Regions from separate parts of the Nonomuraea recticatena genome, predicted to be linked through region 1. Evidence: predicted binding sites of a transcription regulator. Region 1 holds the regulator's gene; each other region holds the start of a gene.

Region 1 (5,335 bases):
GGTTCTCGTCGTCCGCATCAGTGTGGTCTGACGGGTTCCGAACCGGATGGAGGAGGATGGCCCGACCCGCTCTCGCGCGGGCCGGGCGCTCACGCGTTGGTCAGGTGCCGTCGATCAGGCGGATGGCGATGGCCGGGCTGAACTGGCCGGCGGGGATGTTCGGCGCGATGCCGCAGTTGCCGTCGGAGTCGCCGGGAATCTTCACCCACAGCAGCATCTCGGCTCCGCCGTCACCGCCGAGCTGGGTGGGGGTCCCGAGCTTGCGGCCCGCGGGGTTGCACCACTCCCCGTTGGAGCCGTTGCCGTTGCGGCTGGTGTCGATCACGAACGTGGCGGTGCCGCCGAGCGACGCGTTGACCGAGCTCGCGTAGGTGGCCGACTGGGCGGTGGTGTAGTAGTTGGAGACGTTCACCGAGAAGCCGCGGATGTTGCCGACGCCCGCGTTCTTCAGGCGGGTCGCCATCGTCCCCGCCGCGACCCAGCCGGCGTTGCCGCCGTCGAGGTAGGCCCACGCGTTGGGGGCCTTGTCGCGGAACTGCTGGGTGGCGTACACCAGCATGCGGTTACGGGCCTGGATGGCGGTGTCGGTCATGCAGCCGAAGTCGCCGAGGGAGTCGGGCTCGATGACGACGATCGCCGGGCGGTTGCCGATCCCGGAAGCGAACGCGGAGATCCACGTCTTGTACGCCGACTCACTGCCCGCGCCGCCGCCCGAGTGGCCGCCACAGGCGTCACGACCGGGGATGTTGTAGGCCACCAGGACCGGGAGCTTGTTCGCGGCGTCCGCGGCGGCCACGTGGCGGGAGACCGCCGCGCCGACGTCGCCGCTCCAGTTGCCGAACCAGCGCGCCATCGGCTTGTCCGAGATCGACGACTTGATGCGCGCCGCCCTGGAGTCGCCCGCGTTGGCGCGCACCCAGATCGCCGGATTGGACTGCGGATCGACATAGAAGCCGTCGGTCATGGCGACCGGCCCTGAGCCCGGCTCCTCCGGCTTCGGCGTCGTCGTAGGAGACGTCGTGGGTGTCGTCGTGGGGGAGGGAGTAGGCGACGGTGATGTCGATGACGTCTCGGTCAGCGAGACGTTGTCCACGTAGAAGCTGAAGCCCGCGTTCTTGCCGAGCTGGAACGACACCTGGCCGCCCGACGTGCTCAGGCTTGAGGTGAACGGGAAGCTGAAGCGCTTGCTCGTCGTGGTGAGCGAGATCGTCTTGGTCAGAGTGTTGGTGTACGGGGGGTTCGCGAGCTGGACGGTGGTGACCGCGGTGACCGGAGCGGACGCCGAGGCGTCGAACGACAGCTTGTAGGCCTTGCCGCTGGTCAGCTTGATGTCGTTATGGCCGATCATGGCGTCCCACGGGTTGGCGGTGCCGCCCGGGACGTTGACGCGCAGACGCTCCGCGTCCAGGGCCATCGTGGTGTTGGCGGACTTCCACCAGGGAGCGGTGCCGCTGCCGAAGGTGCCGTTGACCACGAGTTCGGGAACCGCGGCGGCGGAGACGGCGGCTGTCACCGACAGCACGGTCACCGTCGAGGCGGTGACCGCCATCAGGCGGGTTAACAATCGCACGAAAGGCGTCCCTTCTGGATTCCAACATCATGTCGGTGATCCAATATCACAGGATTTAACCGCTTCCGTGACCTTTTGTGGAATGCAGTGGTCCGCCAAGGGCTCGCGCAGCTCGCTTGAGGAGTGGGCGTGTCGCCACCGTGCGCCGCGCCGTACGGGGGCACCGCCAGACTGCTCAGCCGAGGGAGCGCAGGTCCGGCCGTCTTCGCAGGACGGCAGGGCGCAGCAGCCGAGCCCGGAGGCGCTCCTGGGCGCGGCTTCAGGGGGCGTGCCATTCAATTCGCTTAGGGTGGCTGGTTCACTTCTGGTGTCAGTACGGCCAGGTCGTCTCCACGCCCCTTCCCCAGTTCCTCTCGCTAGAGACGTGCCCTTCCGGCGAGCCCCGGAGGAATCGTAGGGGTCGCTGCCGCCTCGAGAGTCCACTGAGATGGGCCGCTCGATCGGACGCCCCCGCCGGAGGACCGATCGAGCGACCCAAGACTGCGCTCCGATGCTGCAAGCGATGAGGGGAGGGGTGCCATGCGCTCACCCCGTCAGGCCGCGAGGTGAGACACGCGCCACGGCCTCGCGACCAGGCGAGGGTGGACGACGTCTCGTTCGTCGTCGACGAGGGCGAGATCTTCGGCGACCTCTCGGCTCGTGCCGTACCCGATGACTGACTGTGAAACGGCCCATGCCAGCCATTGACCGACCGCGACGTGGACTCTCCTGCCAGCCCATTGACCGACCGCGAGGTGGACTCTCATGTCAGCCATGGGTTGACCGCGAGGCCGACAGGCATGCCAGGCTGCAAGATCCTGCGTGAGCCTCAACCTCACCGACGCCCAACCCGCCGTCTCAGGGGCGGCATCATCCGGCGTTCCGCGTGCACGCTGCCGAGGCATGTGCCCGACGCCGTTCGAACAGCCCCAGATGCAACACTTAGGCACGGTTCGCGCAGGCCACGATCATTGCCTCACGCGCCGTTGGATCCGACCGCGTTCGCACGACACCTCAGACACTGGTCGATCAGCCCGAGCTGTTGAGCGCCCAGGCACCGTTCGAACAGATCGCGCTCGCTACCTCATATGCCACCCGACAGCCCGCGTTCGCGTGATGCCACAGGCACTGGCGAACCGTCGCGCCTGTAGGGCGCTCAGGCATCGTCCGAGCAGGCCGCGCTTGCTGTCTCATGCGTCGTTCAATCAAACCGCGGTCGCACGACGCTCAGACGTGGGCGAGATACGCGACATGAATAGGAAGCCGTGCGATCGGCCGTCGGACCGGCGTGGCGATCTAGCAACCTGAGCTCGCACGATACTCGAGCAATCGCGATACTCGATTACGGGGCTCGCGCGAAATTCGGACGATGGGAAGCCGCACGTCAAGCGCCCGAGCCCGGGCAGCCAGCCAACCTGGCCCGGCGATCGGACTGTAGAAAGTTCACGACCTCTCGCGGTCGAGGAACCGTGTGGCACCCGCGCCTCACGGCCTTCTCGAAGGGCTGAAGGTCGCGGGCTTGGAGAGCTGTGCGGCATGCACCACGGGCCGCTCGATCGGCCGTCTCCCAGTAGAGGCCGATCGAGCGGTGGAGAGCCCCGCGGCTAGAGGCGGCGGAGAACCGCGACGACCTTGCCCAGGACGCTGGCCTCGTCGCCGGGGATCGGGTCGTAGTTGGAGTTGTGCGGGACCAGCCAGACATGGCCGTCCTTGCGCTTGAACGTCTTCACCGTCGCCTCGCCATCGATCATGGCCGCCACGATGTCGCCGCTCTCGGCAACCGGCTGCTGCCGTACGACCACCCAGTCCCCGTCGGCGATGGCCGCCTCGATCATCGAGTCACCGGTGACCTGGAGGAGGAAGAGGGTGCCCTCGCCGACCAGCTGCTTGGGTAGCGCGAAGACGTCCTCGACGCTCTCCTCGGCCAAGATCGGACCACCGGCGGCGATGCGCCCGACCAGCGGAACATACGCCGCGGTCGGCCTGTTCACCGGGGCTTCGTCGACGCCGCCGTCGGGGTCGACCCACAGCACCGGCTCGCCGGGCAGCCTGACCTCAAGAGCGCGGGGCCGGTGTGGATCACGCCTCAGATAGCCCTTGCGCTGCAACGCCGTCAGCTGGTGCGAGACGCTGGACGTGCTCGTCAGCTGCACAGCCTCGCCGATCTCGCGCATGGACGGCGGGTAGCCCCGCTGCTGCACCGAGTCGCGGATCACCTCAAGGATCTTGCGTTGCCTGGGCGTCAGGCCCAGGGAGTCGCGACGGCGAACCGCAAGGTCGCTGACGCCGTTGTCGTCACTCCGCTCGCTCATGCTCTCCTCCTCGCCCGGCGGCCCGCTTCATCGGCGCGCCTTCCGGTCCGTGGTCTTCATGTCGCACACAGCGACCGTACCGCCGATTGAGATCAACTTCAAACAATTGTTCGAGTCTTCCTCGAAATCGTCGGCGACGTGGTGTACAACATCGTACGGGAGTTCGATCGACACCGTGTTCGATTCGCTGATCTTTATTCGACCTTTTCCGTGGGTCGACGGTGGCGGGAGGTCATCAGTGCGGGCGACCACAAGCACAGATTCAACCAGCCAAGACAGCCAACTCACCCTGATCGCCGACATCACGAGAGAGGAGCGCCGGCGCGCCCCCGAGGGCGCGCGCCGCCTCCGTCTGGTGCCGCCACCCCGCTCATTCGCCGGTACGGCCTGCGACCCCCCAATGGAGCACGACCGTCAGGCGGGTTCCAGAGGCCGAGGTCGCGCCGACCCCGCCCCCGCTGCCGCTGAGACACCCAGTGCGCCTGGTGGCGTGGGTCCGGAGCCGGATGGGCTAAGGAGCGCAGAAGCCGCAGAACGGTACGGCGAAGGCTCCAGGTCGAGGCAGAGCGCGCCGTCGCAAGGGGGTGGCCATCGGGTGCGGGGCGAAACCGGGGCGTACGGGAAAGCCCGCCGGGCATGGCAGGAGGCCGACCCGGACGGTGAAGGCTGCAGAGAGAGTGCCACGGCGGAGCGTGTTGACGGGGGTCGCGGGGCGAGGGGCGCGGCGGTACGGGATGGCGGGGGTCGTGCAGGACGGGGTGGGGCGGATCGGGATGGCGGGGGTCGCGGGGCGAGGGATGCGACGGTGCGTGACGGCGGCGGTCGTGCAGGGGGTGGGCGCAACCGCGTTGACGGAGGCCGTGCAGGACGGGGTGAGGTGGAACGTGTTGACGGGGGTCGCGGGGCGAGGAGTGCCACGGTGCGTGACGGCGGCGGTCGTGCAGGACGGGGTGAGTGGAAGCTCGATAACGAAGATCGTGCAGGACGAGGCGCGGCGGTAGGGGATGGCGGCGGTCGCGCAGGCCAGGGCCGGCGGGAGCGCGTTGACGGAGGCCATGAAGGACGGGGTGAGGGGGAGCGGGATGGCGGGGGTCACGGAGCGCGGGGTGCGGGGGAGCGGGGTGGCGGAGGCCATTGGGAGAGGGGGGATATGGCGTCGGACGGGGGAGGCCGCGGGGCAAGAGAGGAGACGGGGCGGGATGGCGAAGGTGGCAAAGCGAGGGGCAGGGTCGGGGCTGACCGCGGAGGCCGAGGGGCGCGGGAAGCGGGAAGGCCGTATGGGACAGATCGCAGCACGGTGGCCGGGTCGTACGGCAGAGAACGCAGCACGGTGGGGGAGGCCGGGCCGTACGGGGGAGGTCGCAGCACGGTGAGGGAGGCCGGGCCGTACGAGAAGCGTCGTAGCACGGTGGACGAGGTCGAGTCGGAGCGGCGGGGGCGCCGTGCGGGGGCTCGGCGGGGTGGCGGGGGGCGA
Region 2 (5,335 bases), on a different contig from region 1:
CCCTGGACGGGCGCCCGCCGGTGACGGGGGTGGGGCTCGACGGGCTTGCCGTCGGGGATCAGAACGGGGCGTCGGGCGGCGGGGTCAGCCCCAGGTGAAGCCAGGCGGCCGAGGTCGCCACCCGCCCGCGCGGAGTGCGGGCGAGCAGACCCTGGCGCACCAGGAAGGGCTCGGCCACCACCTCCACTGTCTCTGGCTCCTCCCCCACGGCCACGGCCAGCGTCGACAGGCCGACGGGCCCGCCGCCGAACTTGCGCAGCAGCACCCCGAGCACCGCCCTGTCGAGCCGGTCGAGCCCCTCGGCGTCGACCTCGTAGAGGTTGAGCGCGGCCGAGGCGATGTCGCGGGTGATGACACCGTCGGAGCGGACGTCGGAGAAGTCGCGCACCCTGCGCAGCAGCCTGTTGGCGATGCGGGGCGTTCCGCGCGAGCGCCTGGCGATCTCGTGGGCGCCCTCGTCGGGCAGCGAGACGCCGAGCAGCCTGGAGGAGCGCCGCAGCACCTGCTCCAGCTCGGCGACCTCGTAAAAGTCCATGTGGGCGGTGAAGCCGAACCTGTCGCGCAGCGGCGCGGGCAGCAGGCCCGCCCTGGTCGTGGCGCCCACCAGGGTGAAGGGCGCGATCTCCAGCGGGATCGCGGTCGCGCCAGGGCCCTTGCCGACGATGATGTCGACCCTGAAGTCCTCCATGGCGAGGTAGAGCATCTCCTCGGCGGGGCGCGCCATCCGGTGGATCTCGTCGATGAACAGCACCTCGCCCTCGGTGAGGGTCGACAGGATCGCCGCCAGGTCGCCCGCCCGCTCGAGCGCGGGCCCCGAGGTGATGCGCAGCGGGGCGCCGAGCTCGGCTGCGACGATCATGGCGAGCGTGGTCTTCCCGAGCCCCGGCGAGCCGCTCATCAGCACGTGGTCGGGCGGCCTGTTGCGCCTGAGCGCGCTCTCCAGGACCAGCGAGAGCTGCTCGCGCACCCGGCCCTGCCCGATGAAGTCGGCCAGGCGCTTGGGCCGCAGGGCCGCCTCGATCTGCAGCTCGTCGCCCTCGGCGTCAGGCGACACCAGGTCTCGCTCGATGCTCACGCTCCTACCCTCTCTCGCCAGGCGCCGCGTGCAAGCCCGTGGCTCATCGGATGCTCAGCACCCGCAGCGCCGCCTTGAGCAGCACGGCGACCTGCGGCTCCCTGCCCGCCACCACCTCGGCGTCGGCCTGCGGCTCCACCAGCGCGATCGCCTCGTCGGCGTCTCTGGTGGAGTAGCCGAGCCCGACCAGGCCCGAGTGCACCTGCTCGCGCCACAGCGGCTTGGCCGCGTGACCGTTGAGCGCGGCGTTGACCGCCTCCTCCGGCGTGCCGAGCTTGTCCTTCAGCTCCAGCACGATGCGCTGCGCGCCCTTCTGGCCGATGCCGGGGATCCTGGTCAGCGCCTTGAGGTCGGCGGAGGCGACGGCGACCCTCAGCGAGTTGGGAGTGTGGACGGCCAGCATGGCGAGCGCCAGCTTCGGGCCCACCCCGCTGGCCGTCTGGACCAGACCGAAGACCGTGCGCTCGTCGTCGGTCGCGAAGCCGTAGAGGGTCAGCGACTCCTCCCTGACGATCAGGGAGGTCGCGAGCCTTCCGTGCTCGCCCACTCTCAGGGTGGCCAGCGTGCCGGGCGTGCAGTGCACCAGCACGCCCACGCCGCCGACCTCGATCACGGCGGAGTCGGGCGCGATGGCCGCCACGACCCCGGAAACCGACGCGATCACGACGCACGTCCTCTCGATGCCTTGGCCAGCGCCTCCGCCAGCCGGTTCTGGCTGCCGCCCCGCCACACGTGACAGATGGCGAGCGCGAGAGCGTCGGCCGCGTCGGCCGGCTTGGGCATCTCGGCCAGCCGCAGCAGCCTGGTGACCATGGTGCCGATCTGCTTCTTGTCGGCGGTGCCGCTGCCGGTGATGGCCGCCTTGACCTCCGACGGCGTGTGCAGCGCGACGGGCAGCCCGCGGCGGGAGGCGCACAGCAGGGCGATGCCCGCCGCCTGGGCGGTGCCCATCACGGTGCGGACGTTGTGCTGGGCGAAGACCCTCTCGACGGCGACCGCGTCGGGCCGTACCTCGTCGAGCCACTGCTCGATGCCCCGCTCGATGCCGACCAGCCTGGCGCCGAGCTCGTCGTCGGCCGAGGTGCGGACCACGCCGACCGCGACGAGCTTGAGCGGAGCCCCCGGCCGGCCCTCGACGGCGCCGATGCCGCACCTGGTAAGCCCTGGGTCGACACCCAACACCCGCACGGCCGCCCTCCCGTTCGCCGAACATCTGTTCGGCAGGGAACTCTACCCTGGTTGGGCGGGGGCCGCACGGCGAACACGCCCCGGCAGGCGAGCGGGGCGGGGCGTCACGGTCAGAAGTAGTCGATCATGTGGGCGGGGCCCGCGAACGCCGCGGCCAGCGCCTCGTCGAACTCGTCGGTGCCGGAGAGCATGCCGGACAGGCGCAGCGTCGAGACCGGGACCCCCGCGTACAGCGCCGACAGCCCGTTGACGGTGAAGCGCGCCCCCTCCCCCTCGGCCGCGCTCGCCGTACCCGAACCGCCGGAGACCTCCAGCCGCCACGTGCCGGTGTTGGCGGGCCGCTCGGGATCGTCCACCATGATCAGCGCGTCGGCGGAGAGCACGGAGGGGAAGCCGCGCCTGGCGACGGCGTCGGCCACGTCCACGACCCTGAACATCCATCTGACCTGCTTGAGCTCCTCCTTGGTGCGCTCGCGAAGCAGCCACAGCACGGGGTCGTCGGGGGCGACGACGGCCGAGACCTTCGTGGCGATCGAGGAGGAGGTGCCGACCAGCGACCACAGGGCGCGGGCGGTCGCCTCGGAGCCCGCGACCAGGTTGTCGACCGAGATGTCGCCGTCTTCCCAGCTGTAGGCGACGAAGCCGTCGTCGGCCAGGTAGAGGAAGTCGTCCTTGGCGCCGAGGAAACGCCGCCACGAGCTCTCGTCCCAGCAGATGGGGCCGCTGGCGCGGTTGGCGGCGTGGACGCGGCCCAGGATGGCGATCACCTCGGCGGCGTCGTCGGGCCCCATCCTGCGGATCTTGACGGGCTCGGTGGGCCTGATGGTGCGCAGCGCCTCGGGCGACAGCGTGACGGCGTTCTCGGCGCCCGCGTGCTCCCAGCCGAGCGAGCGGTAGATCTGGGTGGTGGCCGGATAGAGCGCCGAGACGGCCTCGCCCAGCTCGGCCGCCCTGGCCAGGACGGCCCGCATGAGCTGCCTGCCGACGCCGCGCCCTCTGTCCTCGGGGTTGACGACGACGCCCGCGACGCCCGCCATGGGCTGCGGCCTGCCGTGCCACCACTGGGTGAACCCGGGCAGCCTGGCGGCGGCGGCCAGCCTGGAGCCGTCGAAGACGCCGAGGAAGCGCCCCTGTTCGAGCGCCGCCCTCGCGAGGGCGAACCAGCTCTCGGGGTCGCCGTCGAGCGGGCCGAAGGAGCGGACGCGGGTGTCGAGGACGGCTTCGAGGTCGTCGGACGTCAGATCACGAATCTCCACAAAGCGACAACCTACAACGGCCGCGGGATCGCCCGCCTTCCGGTTTCCGTCCGCGGGCCGCGCCCGCGCGAACGAGAAGACCGGCCCGCGTGGCGGCGGACCGGTCGTCGGCTGGGCGGGCGTCGATCAGGCGTCGAGCTTCTCCATGACCTCGTCGGAGACGTCGAAGTTGGCGAAGACGTTCTGCACGTCGTCGCTGTCCTCGAGCGCGTCGATGAGCCTGAAGACCTTGCGCGCGCCGTCCTCGTCGAGCGGGACGTTCATGGTCGGCAGGAAGCTCGACTCGGCCGAGTCGTAGTCGATGCCCGCCTCCTGCAGCGCCTTGCGCACCGGCACCAGGTCGCCGGCCTCGGAGACGACCTCGAACGACTCGCCCAGGTCGTTGACCTCCTCGGCGCCCGCCTCGAGCACCGCGACCAGCACGTCGTCCTCGGACAGCCCGTTCTTGGGCACGATCACGACGCCCTTGCGGTTGAACATGTACGACACCGAGCCGGGGTCGGCCAGCGAGCCGCCGTTGCGGGTCAGCGCGACGCGCACCTCGGAGGCGGCGCGGTTGCGGTTGTCGGTGAGGCACTCGATGAGCACGGCGACGCCGCCGGGGGCGTAGCCCTCGTACATGATGGTCTGCCAGTCGGCGCCGCCGGCCTCGAGGCCGCCGCCGCGCTTGCGGGCCCGCTCGATGTTGTCGTTGGGCACGGAGTTCTTCTTCGCCTTGAAGATGGCGTCGAAGAGGGTGGGGTTGGCATCCGGATCAGGGCCACCGGTCCTGGCCGCCACCTCGATGTTCTTGATGAGCTTCGCGAACAGCTTGCCGCGCTTGGCGTCGAGTGCGGCCTTCTTGTGCTTCGTCGTCGCCCATTTGGAGTGGCCGGACATTACCTAGAGCTCCCTCACCATGTTTACGAAGTATTCGTGCACGCGAGTGTCCCCGGTCAGCTCGGGGTGGAACGATGTCGCGAGCAGCGGCCCCTGGCGGACCGCGACGATCCTATCGCCCGGGGGCGCGGTGGCCAGAACTTCGACCTCGGATCCCACCGATTCCACCCAGGGGGCGCGGATGAAGACGGCATGCACATCGGCGCCGGCGAAGGACAGATCGGACTCGAACGAGTCGACCTGCCGGCCGAAGGCGTTGCGCCTGACCACCATGTCGATGCCGCCGATCGTCTGCTGCCCCTCGATGCCGTCCTGGATGCGGTCGGCCAGCATGATCATGCCCGCGCAGGAGCCGTAGGCGGGCATGCCGTCCTTGATCCGCATGCGCAGCGGCTCGAGCAGGTCGAAGATCTCGGCGAGCTTCCAGATCGTGGTGGACTCCCCGCCGGGGATGACCAGTCCCTCCACGGCGTCGAGCTCGGCGGGCCTGCGCACGGCGATGGCCTGCGCGCCCGCCTCCTCCAGCATGTGGACGTGCTCGCGCACGTCTCCCTGGAGCGCGAGTACACCGATCTTGGGCACGGTCGTCCTTCCTTCGTGGTCCGGGTTTCGCCTAGATTCAACACCAGGGCGGCCCGTGCTCTTCCTACAGGGCCACCCTGACCGCCATCGGCAGATGGTCGGAGCCCCTTGCCTCCCTGTCGACCCAGCACCTCAGCACGCGGCCCTTCGGCGCGAAGAGGTAGTCGATCTTCCGCTTCTTCACGTAGGTCCACCGCATGCGCGGATCGCACTCGTCGTAGGAGCCGTAGGCGGCGACCCTGCCGGGTGTGAGGTTGAGGTCACCGCCGAAGACGCTGGTGTGGCCCGCCTTCGGCGCGGCCGCCATCAGCTGCCTGACCTGCTTGTGCCGGTACGGCGCGCCGCGCTGGGCGTC
Region 3 (5,335 bases), on a different contig from region 1:
GTGACCACGATGTGGTCGCGCAGCGAGCGCAGGTCACGCCGGTAGATCGCGCCGAAGGTGTGCTCGGCCGCGCCGAACGGCGGGCCGTAGCGGTCGGCCAAGTCGAAGTGGGTGATGCCGAGGTCGAGCGCCTTGTGCAGGATCTCCCGCTGGCTCTCCAGAGTTCTGCCGTCGCCGAAGTTGTGCCACAGCCCGAGGGAGATCGCGGGCAGCAGCAGCCCGCTGCGGCCACATCTGCGGTACGGCTGGCGATCGTGGTTCACATCGTTCCTATCCGGGTCGGTTGCCTCCCGCGATGCCGGTCAGGGGTGACATCACGGACAAAGGGTGTCTTACACCACGGAGGAGAGGATCACGATCGGCGGCATGGGGGCCAGTGCCTCTGTCGTCCGCTGGAGGCGCGGCGGGCGTCTGGACCGGCCTGACCACTCGAGGGTCGCCGCCCTTCTCCAGGGAAGGCCGGGGCGCGGTCGCGCCGGCTGCTGTCGTGGGTCCAGTGGGCCTTCACATCCACGCAGGGCAGTCGTCAGGCGGCCGGGCCATTCGAGTGGCCGGAGGCCGTATCAGGAGCTCCAGGAAGCCCTGAGGGCTCCTGGCGGGTCTGTCAGGGCGTGCGGCCGAGCGGCCGGAGACCTCCCGCGGCGATCTCCGCCGCCCTGCGCGCCGCCGTCCACGCCTGTTCGGGAGTCTCGCCCCTCGTCAGGCTCATGACGGCCGCCAGCTTCGCCGCTCCCACCAAGGAGCCGACGGCGGCCGCGGCCGTCACGGGGTCCACCTCGTCGGGGTAGGCCGAGCACAACGCCTCGGCCAGCCGCCGCTGGCTGTCGAACAGCAGGTGGAGCGCCCTGGCCTGGAGCGCGGGCACGGCCGTCATCAGGTGGAAGCGCTCGGTGGCGAGCCTGCCCGTGAGGTCGTCCTCCCACCGTGCGCCCGCCTCCACCACCCGCGCCAGCAGGGCGGCGACCGACTCGCCCGGCAGTCGTCCGCCGATCATGGCCAGGGCCTCGCGCAGGCGGTCGTCGGCGTCGAAGAAGACCACGTCCTCCTTGCCCGCGAAGTAGCTGAAGAACGTGCGCGTCGAGACGTCCGCCGAGGCGGCGATCTCGGCCAGCGTGGTCTGCTCGTAGCCCTTCTGCGTGAACAGCCGCATCGCGCCCTCCACCAGCGCGCGTCTGGTGCGGGCCTTCTTACGTGCTCGAAGTCCCGTTTCGACCTTCATGCAACCAAGATACTGCACTGATTGAAACTTTGCATCCGATGATGTTTTCTGGGAGGGAGTCGATCTCACGAAGGAGTGCGGTATGACCTACCCGATGAGCCGGCAGCGCAGGCTCGATCCGCCGGACGAGTTGTTCGACGATCCTGCGCCCGTGCGGCCGCTGACGTTCGCGGACGGGCACGTCGGCTGGCTGGTGCGCGGGCACGCGGCCGGCCGTGCCGTACTGTCCGACCCGAGGTTCAGCACCGAGCCCGATCTCCAGCATCCGCTCGTCGCCTCCAGGCACCTGCCGAAGGGGCGCGTGCCGCCGGGCTTCTTCCTCCGCATGGACGCGCCCGATCACACGCACTACCGGCGGCTGCTCACCGGGCATTTCACCGTGCGCAGGATGAACCAGCTTCAGCCTCGCATCGAGGAGATCGCCGCGACCTGCCTCGACGACATGGAGCGCGCGGGGCCGCCCGCCGACCTGGTGCGCGACTTCGCGCTGCCGATCCCTTCGCTGGTCATCTGCGAGCTGCTCGGCGTGCCGTACGAGGACAGGGAGAACTTCCAGAGCGAGTCGGCAAGGCTGCTGCGGCTGGACAGCTCTCCGGGAGAGATGGAGTCGGCGGTCGACGACCTGGTCAAGTACTTCCACACGCTCATCGCCCGCAAGCGCGTCGAGCCCGCCAACGACCTGCTCACCGGGCTGATCGGCGGCGGGGAGCTGGAGGACGACGAGATCGCGGGCATGGGCTTCCTGCTGCTGGTGGCGGGGCACGAGACGACCGCCAACATGCTCGCGCTCGGCACGTTCGCGCTGCTGGAACACCCCGAGCAGCTCGCGCTCGTCCGCGACGACCCCGCCGTGATCGACAACGCGGTGGAGGAGCTGCTCCGCTACCTGTCGATCATCCATGTCGGCCCCACGAGGACCGCCGTCGAGGACGTCGTCATCGAGGGCACGACCATCAGGGCAGGGGAGTGCGTCGCGCTGTCCATCCCGGCCGCCAACCGCGATCCCTCCCGCTTCGCCGACCCCTGCGCGCTGGACGTACGGCAGCCGGCGGGCAGCCACCTGTCCTTCGGCCACGGGATCCACCAGTGCCTCGGCCAGCAGCTGGCCAGGATCGAGATGCGGGTCGCCTACCCCGCGCTGCTGCGGCGCTTCCCCTCGCTGCGGCTGGCGATCCCCGCCGAGGAGGTGCCGATGCGGGCGGACATGAGCATCTACGGCGTGCACAGCCTGCGGGTGACCTGGTGAGGGTCACTGCCGACACGGGGGTGTGCATCGGGGCCGGCATGTGCGCGCTGACCGTGCCGGCCGTGTTCGACCAGAGCGAGGAGGAGGGCCTGGTCGTGGTGCTCAGGAGCGAGGTGCCCGCAGGTCTGGAGCAGGCGGTCAGGCGGGCGCTCACCCTCTGCCCCTCGGGCGCGCTGGCGGCTGTTTGATCGAACCTGTGTTCGCGGAATCGGTTGACATCCTCGGTCATCGAAATTATGTTCGATGACGACGTGAGGCTCGCGGCTCACGTCGAAGGACCTGGTCGCGGGCGTCGCCACCCCCAGGCGGAGCCCGCGGTCGGGTCCCCCGGGCGAAGGGTGCGTCCTCGTCGTCGGCGGAGACGAGTGGGCGTGCCCTGGCCGGACGGGGAGAGGGGAAGCTCCTCGTCCGGCCGCCCGGCGGAAATGTCGGTGGGGTCTGCAACTGTTGACTTCATCGGCGCGAACGCCGGGAGCCGCCAAGACCCCTCAAAGGAGGCTGGCATGACGACACGGCTCAGTGACACGCACGGGCCCAGGCTGTCGCCTGCGGTCAGGGCACATCTCACCGATTCACGCGGCTGCCTGGCCGAGGCCGCGACGGCCCGCACCCCCGCGTCCCGATATGTGGCCGCCCACCTGGCGGCACTGCGCGCGGCGGCGGCGATCCTCGCCGCCCGTCCCCGTCCGATGGAGGGCCGCAGGCGGCGCCTGCGCAGCGCGTGGGAGCTGCTGCCCGAGGCCGAGCCCGAGCTCGCCGAGTGGGCAGGCTACTTCTCGATCAGCGCCGCCAAGCGTGCCGCCGCGGAGGCCGGCATGGTGCGCGGCGTGACCCTCGCCGACGCCGACGAGCTGCTGGCCGAGGCCGAGACGTTCGTCTCCACGGTCGAGCAGATCCTCGGCGTCCCCGGCCAGCCCGTGCTGCCGGTCACCATCCCCCTCGCCGGCTGACCCCGCACCCGTCGGCCCCGCCAGGGAGGCCGGCGTTCAGAGACCCGCTCGAACCGGCGCGATGATCTCGTCGGTGAGCCGGCGGGCCACGCCCTCCGGGTACGGCGTGGGCAGGCTCAGCACGATGTGCCTCATCCCCGCCTCCACCAACTCCCACACCGCCCCTGCGAGATCACGTCCGGCCTCCGAAAGAGGTCAGCTCGCGGGGTCGGGTGTCTCGCCGCGCACGACCTGTTTGAACTCGGGGCAGGACACCAGCGGGTCGTGGGTGCAGGAGGCCGCGTGGCGCAGGCTGTCGCGCATGCGGGTGAGCTGGGCGATGCGCCCGTCGAGCTCGTCGGCCTTCTGCGCCACGCGCTCGCGCAGCGCCGCGTCGGACGGCCTCGCGTGCAGCAGGGTGGCGATCTCGGTCAGGGTGAACCCCGCACGCCTGGCGCAGGCGATCAGCGCCAGGCGGCTGAGCGTCTCAGGCTCGTAGGCCCTTCTGATCCCGTTGCGGCCGACGGGGCTGATCAACCCCTTGCGCTCGTAGAACCGCAGCGCGGAGGCGGCCAGGCCGGACCGCTGCGCCACCTCGCCGATGTCGAGCAGCATCCGGGAACCTCCTTGACTTGAACCGCGCTTCAAGTAGCAGTGTAGGCCGCATGACAAGAGTTCACCATTTGAACCTGGGGTCCATGCGCGTCCTCGACCCCACCTACGAAGGCCTCGAGTCCGCGGCCGCTGTGTGCCACGCGCTGCTGGTCGAGACCGACGCGCACGGGCTGGTGCTGGTCGAGAGCGGGCTGGGCCTCGACTCCGTGGACAGGCCGGCAGAGGTCCTCGACCCCGAGTGGGTGGAGCTGGTCTCGCCGCGGCTCGACAGGGGCGAGACCGCGCTGAGCCGGGTGGCCGAGCTGGGCTACGACCCCGCCGACGTCCGGCACATCGTGCTGACCCATCTCGACGTCGATCACGCGGGCGGGCTTCCCGACTTCCCCGAGGCGCGGGTGCACGTCATGGCGGCGGAGTACGAGGCGGCGATGGCCGAGGGGCCGAGTCGCCGCTACCGTCCCGCGCACTGGGCGCACGGGCCGCGCTGGGAGACGTACGGCACGGGCCATGGCCAGGAGTGGTACGGCTTCGCGGGCGTCCAGGCGCTGCGCGAGCTGCCCGAGGAGTTCCTGCTGGTGCCGCTGGGCGGGCACACGGTCGGCCACGCGGCGGTCGCCGTACGGGCGGGGAAGGAGTGGCTCGTGCACGCGGGCGACGCCTACTTCTACCACCGGGAGCTGGACACGGGCAGCCCCGAGTCGCACCCGCTGCTGGACATCGTGCAGCTCGACTCGCAGGTCGACGCCGAGCTGCGGATCGCCAACCAGGGCAGGCTGCGGGAGCTGGCGAGCGAGCACGCGGACGAGGTGAGCGTCTTCTCCGCGCACGACCCGTGGGAGTTCGCCCGATTCACCCAGCGGGCCTGAGCCCCTGGACAGGTCCGCTGGGTGAATCGGGCGCTCGCCTGAAGTCCGGGGGCAGGCCCCTTACAGAGGCGAGCGGGCCTGAGACGCGGGGTGGACGGCGAAGGGGCGCCTCCGGAGATTCCGGAGGCGCCCCTTCGTCCGGGCGTGAGGGGGTCAGAAAGACTCGACGGCGCGGCGGGCCTCCGCGTCGAGCACGCCCCAGCTGATCAGCTCCTCGGTCAGCTCACTGGGCGACTTGTCGTAGATGACGGCAAGCGAGCGCAGGTCCTCCTGGCGGATGGACAGCACCTTGCCGTTGTAGTCGCCACGCTGGCTCTGGATGGTGGCCGCGTAGCGCGCCAGCGCCCCCGCCTTCTCCTTGGGCAGCGTCGCCAGGCGCTCAAGGTCGATCACAAGCTTCGGCGTCGGCCCGAGCGGGCTGGGCGCCGCGCCACCGGGCAGCAGCTCGGAGACCGGCACG

Evidence for each region. Region 1 encodes LexA, which represses DNA repair genes until DNA is damaged. Its sites were predicted from a motif close to TCGAACANNTGTTCGA; they were not measured.
Region 2: ruvC (crossover junction endodeoxyribonuclease RuvC) is a predicted target of LexA. The motif match lies at 2,281-2,296, and genes of this name have one in related genera.
Region 3: ABFX50_RS15775 (SAV_6107 family HEPN domain-containing protein) is a predicted target of LexA. The motif match lies at 2,694-2,709, and genes of this name have one in related genera.

Annotation. Positions count from the first base shown of each region.
Region 1 is NZ_BAAATE010000007.1:294,821-300,155, reverse strand. It holds gene ABFX50_RS17150 (glycoside hydrolase family 6 protein) at 101-1,570, opposite strand; gene lexA (transcriptional repressor LexA) at 3,154-3,861, opposite strand; gene ABFX50_RS17140 (hypothetical protein) at 4,373-4,996, opposite strand.
Region 2 is NZ_BAAATE010000035.1:56,213-61,547, forward strand. It holds gene ruvB (Holliday junction branch migration DNA helicase RuvB) at 59-1,075, opposite strand; gene ruvA (Holliday junction branch migration protein RuvA) at 1,119-1,739, opposite strand; gene ruvC (crossover junction endodeoxyribonuclease RuvC) at 1,736-2,263, opposite strand; gene ABFX50_RS41660 (GNAT family N-acetyltransferase) at 2,374-3,519, opposite strand; gene ABFX50_RS41665 (YebC/PmpR family DNA-binding transcriptional regulator) at 3,646-4,398, opposite strand; gene pdxT (pyridoxal 5'-phosphate synthase glutaminase subunit PdxT) at 4,402-4,926, opposite strand; gene ABFX50_RS41675 (endonuclease/exonuclease/phosphatase family protein) at 5,045-5,335, opposite strand, start outside.
Region 3 is NZ_BAAATE010000006.1:376,242-381,576, reverse strand. It holds gene ABFX50_RS15795 (aldo/keto reductase) at 1-263, opposite strand, end outside; gene ABFX50_RS15790 (TetR/AcrR family transcriptional regulator) at 605-1,219, opposite strand; gene ABFX50_RS15785 (cytochrome P450) at 1,302-2,465, shown strand; gene ABFX50_RS15780 (ferredoxin) at 2,462-2,653, shown strand; gene ABFX50_RS15775 (SAV_6107 family HEPN domain-containing protein) at 2,969-3,415, shown strand; gene ABFX50_RS15770 (MerR family DNA-binding protein) at 3,611-4,009, opposite strand; gene ABFX50_RS15765 (MBL fold metallo-hydrolase) at 4,093-4,875, shown strand; gene bldD (transcriptional regulator BldD) at 5,029-5,335, opposite strand, start outside.